2 regions of the Paenibacillus sp. LjRoot56 genome follow, and region 2 is predicted to be linked to the other one. Evidence: riboswitches for the same ligand, from Rfam matches in the RefSeq annotation. Region 2 holds a riboswitch; the other holds the start of a gene.
The links. A riboswitch is a leader RNA that binds a small molecule or an ion and turns the genes downstream of it on or off. The one in region 2 is predicted to bind cobalamin.
Positions count from the first base shown of each region.

Region 1: linked by a shared signal. The riboswitch ahead of ACSQ8O_RS25405 (S-layer homology domain-containing protein) and the one ahead of ACSQ8O_RS09060 (ABC transporter substrate-binding protein) in region 2 are both predicted to bind cobalamin.

Region 1 is NZ_CAXURV020000003.1:1,434,307-1,442,566, reverse strand. It holds gene ACSQ8O_RS25410 (DUF4430 domain-containing protein) at 1-733, opposite strand, end outside; gene ACSQ8O_RS25405 (S-layer homology domain-containing protein) at 733-2,376, opposite strand; cobalamin riboswitch at 2,508-2,704, opposite strand; gene ACSQ8O_RS25400 (LysR family transcriptional regulator) at 2,870-3,781, shown strand; gene metE (5-methyltetrahydropteroyltriglutamate--homocysteine S-methyltransferase) at 3,886-6,174, shown strand; gene glyA (serine hydroxymethyltransferase) at 6,234-7,481, shown strand; gene ACSQ8O_RS25385 (NUDIX domain-containing protein) at 7,605-8,099, shown strand; gene ACSQ8O_RS25380 (Gfo/Idh/MocA family protein) at 8,213-8,260, shown strand, end outside.
Region 2 is NZ_CAXURV020000001.1:2,015,277-2,023,536, forward strand. It holds gene ACSQ8O_RS09010 (endonuclease MutS2) at 1-1, shown strand, start outside; gene ACSQ8O_RS09015 (PspA/IM30 family protein) at 94-774, shown strand; gene ACSQ8O_RS09020 (DUF350 domain-containing protein) at 893-1,312, shown strand; gene ACSQ8O_RS09025 (hypothetical protein) at 1,451-1,951, shown strand; gene ACSQ8O_RS09030 (MFS transporter) at 2,076-3,302, shown strand; gene cysK (cysteine synthase A) at 3,366-4,286, shown strand; gene ACSQ8O_RS09040 (Lrp/AsnC family transcriptional regulator) at 4,486-4,977, shown strand; gene ACSQ8O_RS09045 (aminotransferase class I/II-fold pyridoxal phosphate-dependent enzyme) at 4,993-6,195, shown strand; gene ACSQ8O_RS09050 (aspartyl-phosphate phosphatase Spo0E family protein) at 6,264-6,530, shown strand; gene ACSQ8O_RS09055 (hypothetical protein) at 6,594-7,121, shown strand; cobalamin riboswitch at 7,146-7,298, shown strand; gene ACSQ8O_RS09060 (ABC transporter substrate-binding protein) at 7,453-8,260, shown strand, end outside.

The DNA of each region.
Region 1 (8,260 bases), on a different contig from region 2:
CTTCAATATAGGCAGAATTGTAAATAGGGGTGTTCACAAATTCCATATGAATTTTATTCTTCTTCATCTCTCTTTGTAGGACGTTAAATACGGATTCTCCCTCATAAAAAGTAACCTGTTGGGCTTTGAAAATAATGCCGTCTTTCGGCACAAGCTCAACTTTTTCAGGATCAAGTAATTTCATATTATTGAGAATCGTTAGACAGCTTACGGAAAGCGTCACTGTCATTTGCTTGTCAGAAATTTTCGCATTCTGCGGCTCAATGGGAAGTGGTTTTCCTTCAGGAACAGGTTCGGTAAGGTATTGGTCCTTGCCCGTCTTAGGATCAAGCTCCATCGCTTTAGTTGGCGTAGGTTTGGTTTCATCAGGCGTAGTTGATTTTAGCGTTTCCTTGTTCAACGATGCAGTATCCTGAGTCGCCATAGGCACCGGTTTTTCCGTCGCTACCGAAACAGGAGGAGATTCTTGGTCTTTCTCCGACTTGGGGTTATTTTCCACAGTAGGAGTTGAAGACGGTTGAGATAGGGCAGGAGTGCTTGACGTCGTCACGGCTATATCAGAAGAATTAGTATCTTTCTGTTCTACAGGAGGTGGGGTTAGCTCGATAGCTTCAGATAATGAAGGTGAGGATGTCGTTGTCTGCTGCCGCGGCATTCCGCTACTGAAGAAAGCTGCCACCAAGACGATCAATATGATCGTCGCGGCAATGAGTTTATTTTTCGTTAATCGCATTAGTTCGCCTCTTTAATAAGTTTAGCGGTAGAGAGTAAGCGGTAGAGCATCTCGGCTATTTCAGCTCGTGTGACTGCTGTAATCGGCTCAATATTCAGCATATCTTGGGATAGAATATGTTCTCGATAGCTAAAAGCTAGCGCATCCCTCGACCACTCGGCTGTTTGTGTGTAATCTCCAAATTGAGCTAACATATCTCTCGTTTCAACTGTGTTCAAATGGGTATCCATGCCAGTGAGCTTAGCTGCATTGGCGATCATGACAGCAGCTTCCTGCCTTGTAATCGTACTGTCCGGTGTAAAAGTGGTCTCTGACGTTCCGCTTACGATGCCATAAGAATAAGCTGTGCCTACATAGTCAGCATACCAGGCTGTAGGAGGGACATCATGGAATTTAGATTGCTTTTGCATAGGTAGGCCTAAACTTTTGGTTATAATGGTTGAAAATTCGGCACGCGTCATTGTTTGATTAGGTGCGAACTGAGTGTCGGTCATACCGTTAATAATTCCTCTAGATGCAAGGGATGTAATGGCTGCTTTATTTGTATGGTTAGCGATATCAGAGAAAGTCTTATTCGCATCGATAACAGGCATTACTTGTATATCCTTGTGTTTGTTCAGTAAGCCGTTATTGTAGTCAGTTGTTGCTGAGGTAGCTTGCTTGACATCGTTCATTCTATATAGGCTGCTCTTATCCGTGAGGATTCTTTGTACATTCACAAGCCCATAAAATGCTTGCTCTGTCGACATCCCCGTTACTCCACTGCCGTCAGAAGTATGCTTAAATCCCTGTCCTTTGGAATAAAAGGATAGCAAATCATCAACAATGGTATGACCATTCTTAATAAAACGACTATCTTCAATAGTGATACCAAGCTCACATAGCGCCATCAGTACTTGCACGGTGCTCTCCGAAGTTTTCGCGCCCCAACTTGCGTAGCCGCCTTCGTTGTCCTGTAATTTGGAAAGAAGGTTAATTGCCTTTTCCGTAGCTGTTTTTACTCTCGTATCATTTTGATATTTGGCTAGTGCCTGTAAGGCCATGCCCGTAATATCGGGATCTGCCGACACACCCGAAAGTGCAAATCCGCCATCCTGAAGCTGATTCGATAAGATTTCATCTATATACATGTCTCGGGTAGCCTGCGTTTTGGCGGTTGGATTTACCGGTATAGTGTAATTGCCGCTGTCGAGGGAAATTAATGCAAATATAGGACCATTGATACCTTGCCAGATGGTTTTATCAAAGTCCCCGAGCGGTGTAAGCAGATTATAACCTGCAACATGGGTGGGATCTGCGCCAATTGCGGTTAAGGCCAAAATCAAGCGGGAGTATTCCGTGTACTTTTTATCGTGAAGGTTGCCTTGTACATCTTTGACATAGGTTTCAACACCTTTATAATAATCGTCGTAATAGCTTTGAGGTACGTTATAGTTGGAGCGGGCAAGCCCGATAATTGCCCATTCACCGCCTATAGAGCCTACCTGGGGCTTTTTGATAGTTTCAAGTAAATACGCAGCTGTAGACTTTACAGCATCGTCCACAGCCGAATTCGAGTTAGCCGATACACGAACGATGCTTAGACTGCTTGCAAATAGGAATAGAGCCATGAATAGGGTGAAAATCCTATAGGTTAGTTTCATTATTGTCCTCCTAGTAAAATGATAGGGATGATGAGCATACAAAAAAGCCCTTGATTTGAAAGAATCAAGGGCTGTGATGTCAATATGGGTCGTAGACAACAAAAAGGCACCCCCTCCATCGTCCGTAGAGTTTGTGAATACACATTAAGGCTGGTCTCCTGACTCATGCGTCAACGCTTCTCTAACCTTCCCGGTATAGTCATACCAGTGGCAATTCATAGAGTCGCTATTCATTTACAGTGGCGGGACCGTGCTGGATTTGCACCAGACTTCCCAATTAAGCATTACTTATTCATAATAAGCATGCACCTTAACTATCAATTATTTAATTAGTCTAATCATATAGTCAGTTCAATTGTTTGTCTATGGAAGTTTAGTATGGATGTGGCTCTTATAGATGCCATTCAAGATACGGTGATTCACATAATGTGTGTTACAATATTCAAAATTAAGTAAGCTGCTGGTTCGGATTATAGTCGAAGGAGGGATATCCATGACGTTACAACAATTAAAATACGTAATCGAGGTAGCAAATCGCGGATCTATTAATGAGGCTGCCAAAAGGCTGTTTATTTCCCAACCAAGTCTTTCAAATGCGATTCGGGAGTTGGAAGAAGAAATTCAAATCGCTATCTTTGAAAGATCAAATAAAGGGATATCACTTTCCAAGGAAGGTGTTGAATTTCTTAGTTATGCGCGGCAGGTCGTCGAGCAGGCAGAGTTATTGGAAAGTCGATACCTGAATGCGAAGCCTTCATCGCAGCATTTTTCTGTGTCGACTCAGCATTATGCTTTTGCGGTAAATGCGTTCGTAAGTCTTGTTTCGGAGTATGGCCAGGATGAATATGAACTAGCATTACGTGAAACCAAAACCTATGAAATTATTGAAGATGTAAAAAACTTGCGTAGCGAGATTGGGATTTTATATTTGAATGAGTTTAATGGGAAGGTTATAAACAAGCTGCTTAAAAGCGGGAATCTGCAATTCAACAGCCTATTTATCGCCAAACCGCATATTTTTATCAGCATTAAAAATCCCCTCGCGAAGCAATCCATCGTGACTATTGACCAGCTGCAAAACTATCCGTATTTGTCATTTGATCAAGGGGAGTATAATTCCTTTCATTTTGCCGAAGAAATTCTCAGTACGATGTCACATCAGAAAAGCATCCGTGTGAATGATCGGGCCACACTCTTTAATTTGTTGATCGGTTTAAACGGATATACCATATCGACCGGGGTATTGAGCTCAGATTTGAATGGAAATGAGATTATTCCCGTACCTTTGGATTGTGACGAAACGATCAATGTCGGGTGGATTTCCCATAGCCATATTCCGCTATCTAAGCTCGGTGCAGCTTACGTAGCAGCACTCCAACAGGCAATCGCCCCCATGGCATTCTAATATAGCTTTAGGCTATATCTAGATATAGATAATTCCAGTTACGTTATAACTACTTCTCTATGATAAATTTGGTGTAACAAATTATTGCAGAGGAGTTTTGTCGAATGGTAAGAAGCAGTGTATTGGGATATCCGCGTATTGGTGCTGACAGGGAATGGAAGAAAGCACTTGAAGCGTTCTGGGCAGGCAAGCTTGAAGAGTCGGAGTTTGAGTTACAGCTGCAGGAAATTCGTTTAAATCACTTGCGCAAGCAGAAGGAAAAAGGCATCGATCTTATTCCGGTTAACGATTTCAGCTATTATGATCATATCCTTGATACAGCTGCTATGTTTGGCATTATTCCTGAACGTTTTGCTTTTGAGGGGGGCGCAGTGCCCTTGTCAGTCTATTACGGAGTTGCCCGAGGAACGAAGGATGCTACAGCAAGTGAAATGACGAAATGGTTCAACACCAATTATCACTATATTGTGCCAGAACTGACCGGAGCATCTCCTGTCATTACGGAAAACAAGCCTTTAACAGCCTACCGGGAAGCGAAGGAAAAGCTCGGAATCGAAGGAAAGCCAGTCATCGTCGGTCCTTTAACTTTCTTGAAGCTATCCAAAGGATACAGTAAATCAGAAACAGACGCTTGGTTGAGCCGATTGACACCGCTTTATGTACAGATCCTTCAGGAGCTTGCAGAAGAAGGGGTTCAATGGGTACAGATCGATGAACCCATTCTCGTAACGAAGTTAAGCGATGAGGACATGGAGAGACTTCAAAACATCTATGCAACATTTGCTGCAGCTGTGCCAAATCTAAACATCATGTTGCAAACCTATTTTGAATCGGTAGATCGCTACGCTGACATCATCTCTCTGCCAGTGAAGGGGATTGGACTGGATTTCGTTCATGGTCTGGGCGCTAACGTACAGAACATTAAATCACTAGGATTCCCAGCAGATAAGGTTCTGGGTGCAGGCGTAATTGATGGCCGTGGTATCTGGAAAGCATCGATTCGGGAGAAGCTTGAGCTCGTGGAAGAACTCACTAAGCACGTTGCAACGGAGAATCTGGTTATTCAATCGTCGAGCAGCTTACTCCATGTTCCGGTTACGACTGAAAGAGAGACAAAGCTTACTTCTGAGCTGAAGAATGCGCTAGCCTATGCAGAAGAAAAGCTGGATGAGCTTGTTCTTATCACGAAAGCAATCGCTTCGGGCAAAGCTGGGGTACTTGAAGAAATAGAACAATGTGATCGCGCCATCCAAGCACTTCAACAATCGGATGAGCGTAACCGCAGCGATATTCAGCAGTCCGTAGCTGCACTAAGTGTTCAGCAGCCAGAACGTTCCCGTCCTTTTGCCCAGCGTCATGTTGCACAACAAGCGAAATGGCAATTGCCGCTTTTCCCTACAACGACGATCGGTAGTTTCCCGCAGTCTGCAGAAGTTCGTAAGGCGCGTCAATTATGGCGTAAAGGCGAATGGAACAATGAGCAGTATGCTGCGTTCATTCGTGAGCAAATCGATGTTTGGATCAAGCTTCAAGAGGAAATCGAATTGGACGTTCTTGTGCATGGTGAATTTGAGCGTACCGATATGGTCGAGTTTTTTGGTGAAAAGCTTGCAGGATTTGCATTTACGCAAAATGGATGGGTGCAATCCTATGGTTCCCGTTGTGTGAAACCGCCGGTGATATTCGGGGATGTAGCCTTCACAGGGGAAATGACTGTTGAAGAAACCAAGTACGCACAGTCACGCACAAGCCGTCCTGTTAAAGGCATGCTGACTGGACCGATCACGATTATGAACTGGTCGTTTGTCCGTGATGACATTCCTCGTGAACATATCGCCTACCAACTTGCGTACGCGCTTAGACAAGAAGTAGAGGCACTTGAGAGTGCTGGTATTGGCATGATTCAAGTTGACGAGCCTGCTGTTCGCGAAGGTTTGCCGCTGAAGGAAGAGGAACAAGCCGGTTACCTGGCATGGGCTGTTAAAGCGTTCCGCATCGCGACATGCACCGTACAAGACACAACACAAATTCATACGCATATGTGCTATTGCGAATTTCATGACATGATTGATTCGATCGAGGCGATGGATGCCGATGTCATTTCAATCGAAACATCACGTAGCCATGGTGAATTAATTCATAGCTTCGAGTTGAATACTTACAAGCTGGGAATTGGATTAGGCGTATATGATATTCATAGTCCACGTGTTCCAAGTGTTGAGGAAATGACAGCCATGATCGAACGCGCCCTGCGTGTGCTAGATCCTAAGCTATTCTGGATTAACCCAGATTGCGGTCTGAAAACGCGCGGACTCGAAGAGACGGTTGCTTCCTTACGCAACATGGTGGATGCTACTAAAATTGCGCGTGACAAGCATGCTGCTCTCGTATAAATCATTTGAAGCGTTATGGAACCAAAGACCAACAAATCGATTCTAAGGAGTTAGCTAAAGTGGAGCAATTACGTAAACAAGACCCTAAAATTGTTGAAGCGATGAACCTGGAACTTGGCCGTCAACGCGATAAAATCGAGCTGATCGCTTCTGAAAACTTCGTAAGTGAAGCTGTGTTGCAAGCGATGGGAACGGTTTTGACGAATAAATATGCGGAAGGCTACCCAGGTAAACGTTACTACGGTGGTTGCGAGCATGTCGATATCGTTGAGGACATCGCGCGTGATCGTGCCAAAGCATTATTTGGCGCTGAGCACGTTAACGTACAGCCGCATTCCGGCGCACAAGCGAATATGGCGGTTTACTTGGCTGCTCTTCAGCCAGGGGATACGGTGCTTGGTATGAACCTTGCGCATGGCGGTCACTTGACGCATGGCAGTCCTGTTAATGCTTCTGGCATATTATATAACTTTGTTCCTTATGGAGTTAGCGAAAACGATGCACAGATTGATTACAATGAGGTTCGCAAATTAGCCTTCAAGCATAAACCTCGCATGCTCGTGGCTGGTGCCAGCGCCTATCCACGCACGATTGATTTTGAAGCTTTAGCTTCTATCGCGCATGATGTGGGCGCGTTGTTCTTCGTGGACATGGCGCATATCGCCGGACTTGTTGCGGCAGGCTTACATCCGAACCCGGTGCCACACGCGCATTTTGTTACGACTACTACGCATAAAACGCTACGCGGTCCCCGTGGCGGTATGATCCTTTGCCGCAAGCCTTGGGCGGCAGCGATTGATAAAGCGGTATTCCCTGGTACGCAAGGCGGACCATTGATGCATATCATTGCTGCGAAAGCTGTCGCTTTCGGTGAAGCACTCGAACCAGCTTTTAAAACGTATGCTCAAAATGTTGTAACGAACGCCAAGACATTATCAGAAGAGCTCCTAGCTGAAGGTGTTGATCTTGTATCCGGAGGTACAGACAACCATCTGATGCTCATCGACCTTCGCAGCCTCCATATCAGCGGTAAGGATGCTGAACACTTGTTGGACGAAGTAGGTGTAACGGTTAATAAAAATGCGATTCCTTTTGATCCTGCTAAACCGATGATTACAAGCGGGGTTCGTATCGGTACTCCGTCTGTTACTGCCCGTGGCATGGACCAGGCAGCTATGAAAACGATTGCTAAAATCGTCGCTTTAACATTAAAAAATCCATCGGACGCAGCTGTGCATGAACAAGTACGAGGTATGGTAAAAGATTTAACTGCGCAATTCCCGCTTTATCCGGGCTTGAGCTACTAAATTCACTGAATTTAGTTGGGAAAAGTATTTGATCTTTGGATCAAATACTTTTTTTGTTTCCCTCATAATGTTGACTTATCGGAATGAGTGGATTAAGAAGACGATCACATAAGTAAGGGATTGGTGATTATTGTGAAGTATGAGTTCTCTGGTGCTTTGCCAAATCAAAAAATCATATTATCAAAGGAATGTCTCATTGAAGAAGCGAACTGTGTCCTGATTTTTGCCTTCTATCAAGGGGACTTGGTTCTTGTTAGACATCATTCTCGCGGCTGGGAATTACCTGGAGGAACTAGGGAAGAAGGCGAGTCGATTATACAAACGGTAATCAGAGAGATGTATGAAGAGGCGGGAGGAGAACTCGCTTCGATTGAAACGGTTGGACAATATTTGATTTTTGAAAAGGACCATCTTGTATACGTGAAAAATATATATATTTCAAAAGTAAGTATTCTAAGGGAGTTACCGGTTGGATATGAAACGAATGGTGTCATGCTGTTAGATACAATTCCGGAGCAGTTTGAGATCATGAATGACCCAACATTTAGTTCTTTGATGAAGGACAATGTTTATTTAATTGTCTCCGAATGGATAAAGGATCATCGCTTTACGATATAAAAAGCAAAATAACCAAAACCGCAAAGTAACGGTATTTTTGCACAAGATAGCGTCACAATTGTAATCGCATTCTTGGTATGCTAGGAGCAACAAATGTCAGGGAGATGAAATAGATGCTGAAGGTAGCAATTATCGGTGCTGGCGCGATCTCGAAGGCGCAT
Region 2 (8,260 bases):
ACTTTTAAATTTTTGATCCTTTTTGAAACTCATTCTTCGGTAATGCGTATGAAATAGATATAAAAGAGTATTAAACCTTAGGAGGAATTTTAGATGGGAATTTTCAAAAGACTTCGTGATATGACAATGGCTTCAGTTAATGATTTATTGGATAAGGCAGAAGATCCTGTCAAAATGTTAAATCAGTTTTTACGCGATATGGAAGAAGATATTTTGGAAGCTGAAACGGCAGTTGCGAAACAAATTGCTATTGAAAAGAAATTTAAATTGCAATTTGAAGAGTCCGAAGAGATGGTTACAAAACGTACAGAGCAGGCTATGAAAGCCCTGGAAGCAGGGAATGAAGATTTGGCCCGCCGCGCACTGGAAGATAAGAAAGAGCACCAAGGTCGTTATGATGAACTGAAACGTCAATATGATCTAGCCAAAACAAATGCGGATCAGCTTCGTGGGCAGTTGGCGGAGATGAAAGACGAGTTTAATAAAATGAAAAACAAAAAAGATTTGTTAATTGCTCGCGCAGAAACAGCGAAAGCACAAAAACAAATCAACCAAGCAATGTCTGGGTTTGGTACAGACAATGCTGCTAAAGGCTTTGATCGTATGAGTGAAAAGGTTCTTCAAATGGAAGCTGAAGCACAAGCAAGTGGAGAGATTCGCTCCAAAAACCGCAGCTTAGATGATGAGATTGCTGGTTTGGGTGGAAGCAGCAGTGAGATCAATGATGAATTGGCTGCAATGAAAGCTAAGCTTGCTGAAAAAAAACAATCCTAATGATATACTAGTTGTACCTGCGAGAGACTGAGTCATACTCAGTCTCTACTACCATATATAGGGAATAAGGGATTTCGTTAAAATCTCTCTACTTGTGTAAAGGAAGGCAGGAGATGATATGAACGAAGAGGTGGATGTCTTGTTAAGTAATCCGTATTTAGCTACGCTTGCTTTTTTTGCTGTAGCAGTGGTCGCGCTTGTTGTTTTCCTTACTATCTTCGAAATGGTTACGAAGTATGATGATTGGGCTGAAATTAAAAAAGGAAATCTATCGGTCGCCATGGCTACTGGTGGGAAAATTTTTGGGATTTGCAACTTGTTCCGTTTCGCCATTTTAAACAATGACACCATGATTCACTCTCTCGTTTGGGCCGGATATGGCTTCGTGCTGTTGTTGGTTGCATACTTTATCTTTGAGTTCCTAACGCCTTATTTTAAAATTGATGAGGAAATTAAGAAGGATAATCGTGCGGTAGGTTTCTTATCCTTAACGTTGTCTGTCTCCTTATCCTATGTGGTTGGAGCATGTGTAACTTAGTATCATACATAGTCTTGGAGGCTTGAACAATGAAATACCTGTGGGGAACCTTGTTTGCTATCGCGCTTGTGTTTGTAGCGGCAGGGGTTTATTATGTATGGAAATATGCCTAGATGCAATTAGCTGGAGGATTTCGCAATGAGTAGCAATGAAGAAGTTGTATGTCCGTGGTGCCAAACCGAGATCGTTTGGGATCCCGAAATTGGACCAGAAGATGAGTGTCCACACTGTTTTAATGAATTGAATGATTACCGCAGCATTGATTTGAAGGTTAAGCAAACAGGGCAGAAGCTTCGTTTCAATGAACAAGAATATGCCGAATCCGATGAGGATTTATCATTGGCTTGGGATGATTCCGATGAGCCACTTGATAAGTATGGCGAGAAGGTCCAACAATTAACGGATGAGCAGGAAGAAGCACCTGAGTGCTCAAGTTGTCATGAATTCTTGCTCCTAGCTGGAACTGAAGTGACAAGCGGAGCTTCCTTCACCCCCACGATTCCCAAAACGTTAGGGAGTGCGTTCTTAACAGGCCCTTTCACAACGGATGTTTATGTGTGTCCATCTTGTTTCCGAGTTGAGAAGGTGCTTTCAGACACGGACCGATTACTGATGGTTGAACGCATCAAATCAGAATAAGATCGTTGGAAATGAAACCGAGTCCTCGTGGATTCGGTTTTTTTGCGTGCATTCGCCTCATAATTTCACTCCAAAGGGGAAGGTTAACAAAAGCCTATAATCGGTCTCAATTAGGAGGAGGAGTATGCAAACGAATCAAACGAATGTGAAAAGTAAAGGGAAACTGGATGCTCAAGCGATCCTTTTGCTCGTTGTTCATGCACTATTCGGCGGAGCAAATGCCTTATCGGGTACATTCGTCGGTGTTTATTTGTGGAAAGCCAAAAATGACTTTACGTTAATCGGCTGGTTTACCTTAACAACCCATTTGACGATGGCTATTACCTTTTGGTTGGCTGGAAAGTGGGTAAAAGAACACAATAAAATGAATTGCTTACGTATTGGTGTATCCATATCAGCGTGTTTTTACATGCTGGTGCTCTGGATGGGGACTAGCAGTGTCCATTACTTCGTTTGGTTAGGTATGGTCCAAGGGATCTCAGTAGGCTTGTTCTGGATTGCTTTCAACGTTGTATACTTTGAAGTGACAGATCCAGATAATCGAGATCGATTCAATGGTTGGGTTGGCTTATTGGGTGCTTGTGCAGGGATTATCGCTCCTTGGATTTCAGGTTTACTCATCGTTACGTTAGGGGATGGAGCGGGATATCGTCTTATCTTTTCCATCTCGTTAGGCATATTTCTATTAGGCGTTGTGGTCAGTTTTTTTCTGAAGAAGAGGAAATTGAGTGGCACCTACGAATGGCTCTTGCCTCTGCGAATCCTTAGGCAACCTCAAACACCTTGGAAGCGAGTAAGTCTGGCTTTACTTTTTCAAGGCGTACGTGAGGGTGTATTTGGATTTATGATTGGATTGCTCGTGTACATATCGACTTCAAGTGAAGCCAGTCTAGGTAATTTCGCTCTAATTACTTCATCCGTAGCGTTAGTTAGCTTCTGGGCAGCAGGGCGTTTCATTCGTCCTTCTTTTCGAAAAATGAGTATGTTCATTGGCTCGGTGATGGTTGTTCTTGTGATCTTGCCATTTTTTTGGAAAATGTCTTTCAGCACCCTGCTGATATTCGGGATCGGTTCTGCACTTTTTTTCCCCATGTACTCCATTCCAATGGTGTCCGTTGTGTTTGACTTAATTGGATCGGATGATGAAAGTGCCAAACAACGAGAAGAGTATATTGTTCTGCGTGAGTTATCACTGAATGTAGGGCGCGTATGTGGCGTACTTTTATTTATATGTGTTATTTCTTGGAGTAAAGAGCCGCTTGTCATCAATGTGCTGTTACTCGTCATCGGAAGCTCAACATTCTTCTCTTGGGTATTCATTCGAAACCAGTTACCTGCAGCCAAGTCTTGACAGCGGCTAGGTTTCAGCGTGAAAATGTGAGTAGCATGAGTAAGGGATGAGGAGGGGGCACCAATGCCGCCAAAAATGGTGAATAGCATCACAGAGCTGATCGGAGATACCCCCGCGGTGCGCGTAAATCGCTTATTGGAACCGGAAGCTGCTGAGTTGTATGTGAAATTGGAGTATTTCAATCCGAGCGGAAGCGTGAAGGACCGGGCTGCATGGAATCTCATTGATCAGGCTGAGAAGTCAGGACAACTTCAGCCAGGTGCGACAATTATTGAGCCTACAAGCGGAAATACGGGGATCGGACTCGCGATGAACGCCGCGGCCAAGGGCTACAAGGCCATCTTGATTATGCCGGACAATATGAGCAAGGAACGCATTAATATCCTGAAAGCCTATGGTGCTGAAGTCGTTCTAACACCAGCCGCTTTGCGGATGCCAGGTGCCATTGCGAAAGCTGTGGAGTTACGGGATCAATTCCCTGGCAGCTTTATTCCACAGCAGTTTGAAAATCCAGCGAATCCGGGTATTCATCGCGTAACGACTGCACCTGAAATTTTGCAGCAAATGGAGGGCAAACTGGATGCTTTTGTTGCTACCTCAGGAACTGGAGGTACGATTACGGGGACTGGTGAAGTGCTTCGGGAGCATTTGCCGAATATCCAGATTTATGTAGTGGAGCCGAAGGGATCACCTGTACTTTCTGGTGGAGTCCCTGGGCCACATAAGCTCGTGGGGACAAGTCCAGGTTTTGTTCCGGCTATTTTGAACACAAGCGTTTATGATGAGATTGTGCAAGTGGCGGATGAGGATGCCATCCAAACGATGAAGGATTTGGCGAGCATGGAAGGCATCCTTGTAGGTCCTTCGGCTGGAGCCTCGGTATGGACGGGGATGCAGGTTGCAAGAAAGCTCGGGGCAGGAAAGCGAGTGCTTTGTATTGCACCAGATACAGGCGAGCGATATTTAAGTATGGATCTCTTTTAACCCTTTTACGAGGTGAATTGGGAGCATTGAGCCACTCGGATGGTTATCCAGTGGCTTTTTATTTTGCCAATCCTAGAGGAATTTTCAAATATATATAAATATTCTGCCTTTCTTCCGCGATCAGTAATTGAATTAGGACAGCAATTCATTGTAAGATGAATGGATGAATGAAACATATCTCAGAAAGGTAGGTTTAACCATGGATACTTTGAAGCTTAAAATTCTCGATTTACTAAAGGAAGACGCCCGCAGGAGCGCGGATCTGATCGCCACCATGTTAGGAACGGCGGAGGCCGAAGTTGCGCGAGCGATAAGCGAGATGGAAGCGGATAAGGTCATTGTCAAATACGCGACAGTCGTGAACTGGAGCAAAGTAGATGACGAAAAGGTTACCGCCCTAATTGAAGTACAAATTACGCCGGAGCGCGGGCGCGGGTTTGATGCGATTGCGGAACGGATCTATTTATATCCGGAAGTCAAATCGGTTTATCTCATGTCTGGCGCGTATGATTTGCTCGTTGAAATTGAGGGGAGCTCGCTCAAACAGGTGGCTTCATTCGTTTCCAACAAGTTGTCGCCAATCGACCGTGTGCTTTCTACGAAAACGAATTTTATTTTGAAAAAATACAAACAAGACGGCATTATTTTCGAAGATCAAGAAGATGATCACCGAATGCTTGTTTCGCCGTAAGGGAGAGGTAGCGCTATGATCAAGGATGAGACTACGATTCAAACTAGCAAAAAATCAATGAAGGACTACCTCGCTCCTGCGGTACGTGAAATGAAGCCTTCTGGGATTCGGAAGTTTTTTGATCTCGTAAGCAATAGTAAAGAGGACATCATCTCACTAGGTGTTGGCGAACCTGACTTTTCCACACCGTGGCACGTTCGTGAAGCAGCTGTACATTCCTTGGAGCGCGGCAGAACGAAGTATACGCCAAACTCCGGTATTCCTGAGCTCCGCGAAGCAATTGCGAACTATTTGTATACCTCTTTTAAAGTGAAATATGAGCCTTCGAACGAAGTGCTTGTAACGGTAGGCGGCAGCGAAGCTATTGATCTAGCACTGCGTTCACTGATTACACCTGGGGATGAGATTCTGATTCCTGAGCCTTGTTATATTTCATACTCACCGATCACTGCCATTAGTGGTGGTGTGCCAGTGGGTATCGAAACTTTTGCAAAGGATCAGTTTAAATTGACGGAAAAGGCACTTCGCGATGCGATTACGCCAAAATCCAAAATATTAATTCTATGCTATCCTAGTAATCCAACTGGCGGCATTATGACGTATGAAGACTGGCTGCCGATTGCGAAAGTTGTTGAAGAACATGATCTGATTGTCATTTCTGATGAAATTTATGCGGAATTGACGTACGGTCAGAAGCATGTGAGCTTCGCAGCAGTTCCTGGGATGCAGGACCGGACGATTCTCGTTAGCGGATTCTCCAAAGCTTTCGCAATGACAGGCTGGCGGATGGGGTATGCTTGCGGTCACAGAGAGCTAATCTCGGCAATGACCAAGATTCACCAATATACGGTCATGTGTGCACCTGTCATGGGGCAAGTAGCCGCTCATGAAGCGTTGACGAATGGATTGGAAGAGAAAGACCGGATGATTGAATCCTATAATCAACGGAGACGATTAGTTGTCAAAGGCTTCCGTGAAGTCGGACTTGAATGTCATGAACCACAGGGCGCATTCTATGCGTTCCCAAGCATTGTGGCAACAGGATTAACCTCAGACGAATTCGCACAGCGACTTTTGTATGAGTCTAAGGTAGCTGCAGTACCTGGTGATGTATTTGGTTTAGGTGGAGAAGGATTTCTACGGTGCTCTTATGCCTATAGTGTTTCCCAACTGAATGAAGCATTAGAGAGAATCGGTAATTTCTTGAGGAAATTATAATATTCTTTATAAATTCATATGTTCATAGGAGACGAAAACTGGTATTCTAAGAGTAAGGAGGGATGAGCATGGCTTTTATGGAATATCAGCTTACTAACTTTCAGAAGCAATTTCAAATTCGCGAGCAAGAGTTCGGACAGCGTTGGCTGACCAGAAATGCCAAGAAGCAAAATTCCCTAGTTTTACTTGAAGAAGAGATCAATACCTTGAGACGTAAAATGGAACAGATGGTCATGGAAGGTAGAGAAATGACATCTGATGCGGTTGTTGAATTAAGTACGATGCTGGATCAAAAAATAAATGAATATATGACATCTGGAAAGAAAAGTCGGTGAAAACCGACTTTTCTGGCGATTATCGATAAAGAGAGAGTACTTGACGGAGGGAATTACATACACATGAAAGCAAAATGGTTATTCGTTGTCATGCTAGGAATGATGTTAATGCTTACAGCTTGTGGTGGACCGAAGGCAGATGTATCGGTATTTATGATGGGACCTAACGGGTTTCCAAGTGAAGCGGCGGAGAAGTTGGAAGTATCTTTGAAATCCAAGGTAGGTGAAATTCCTACTGTGAAGCTGAATACATCACCTATTTTTTCATTGGAAAAAATGATTGTTGAGCTAGCTGCTGGTGGTAACGGGATCTTCATCTTGGGAGAAGAGCAGTTCAAAGGCTTGAGCAACCAGGCGGGATTCGTTTCATTGGATAACATAATCAACCCTAAAGATTACCCAGATGGGGTTATCGAGATCAAAGAAGAAGGTAAGGCAGCGGAGAAGCATCTGTACGGCATTCCGCTTACTGGAAACAAATGGATGAAAGAGCAAGGCTTTGAAGGTAAAGGGTTATATGCGTTCATTCCACAGAATGCTCCGAAAATGGACGAGGCGTTGAAAGTCATCCAAATTATTGCGCAAAAATAAGAGAACGTCTATAATCGACAAATAGCTTAATTTGCAACTATAGGTACTGGTAATGCTCCAAATGGAACATTATTAGTTAAGGGGAAGCCGGTTTGAATCCGGCACGGTCCCGCCACTGTAATTCAGTCTTGTATAAGTCTGAAGAGTCAGGATACCTGCCTATGGTGCCGATACAACATCCTTCGAGGAAAAGGATCGCGTTAAATCAGGAAGCAGCGCACGTAAGTTCGTTGCCATATACCGCGATTTATCGTCTCCTCCGTTCCTAGTGAACAAGGGGACTTTTTTATTTTAGACTATGAATTGAAAATAAGGAAAGAGGGTTTAAGCGATGAAACAGAGCAATTTCAAAAGGGGTCTTATTCTTACACTAGCGGTAGCAACCGCGATCTCGTTAGCGGCTTGTGCGAAGAAGGAAACAGAAATAACGGATCCATCGAAACTAGGCGGTGTGGGGACGAAGGCGCCAACTACGACATCGTCGGCAGCACCTGCTGCAGCAAAGAAAACGACTTATCCTTTGAAAGTAAAAGATGCGACAGGCAAAGAGTTTACGTTCGATAAAGCGCCAGAGCGAATCGCTTCCGTGTCGCCATCAGAGACAGAAACGCTGTTTGCCATTGGACTAGAAGCCAATATTGTTGGTGTCTCGGATTTCGATGATTATCCCGAAGCGGCTAAATCGAAGCCGAAGCTAGGCAGCATTACAAAGCCAAACGTGGAGGCTGTCATTGCTACGAATGCGAATGTTGTTTTCACTGGCGTTTCGATGGATACTACATCCGTTGAGAAACTTCGTACGATGAACATTAACGTATTTAAAGTAGATCCCAAAACGTTAGATGATGCCATGAACAATATTCTAACATTCGGACAGATTACGGATCATCAAGAGCAAGCGGAAAAAGTTGTTGCCAAAATGAAAACGGATCGTCAAAAGGTTGTTGATGCCGTGAAAGACGTGAAGCAGGAGAACAAGAAAAAAGTATACATCGAGTTTGCCCCAGGTTGGACCGTGGGCAGCGGCGTGTTCATGGATGAATTGATTACCCTATCTGGGGGAATTAACGTTGCTGCGGATAAAGCTGGCTGGTACGAGATCAGTGAAGAGAAGATCATTCAGCAAAATCCGAATGTCA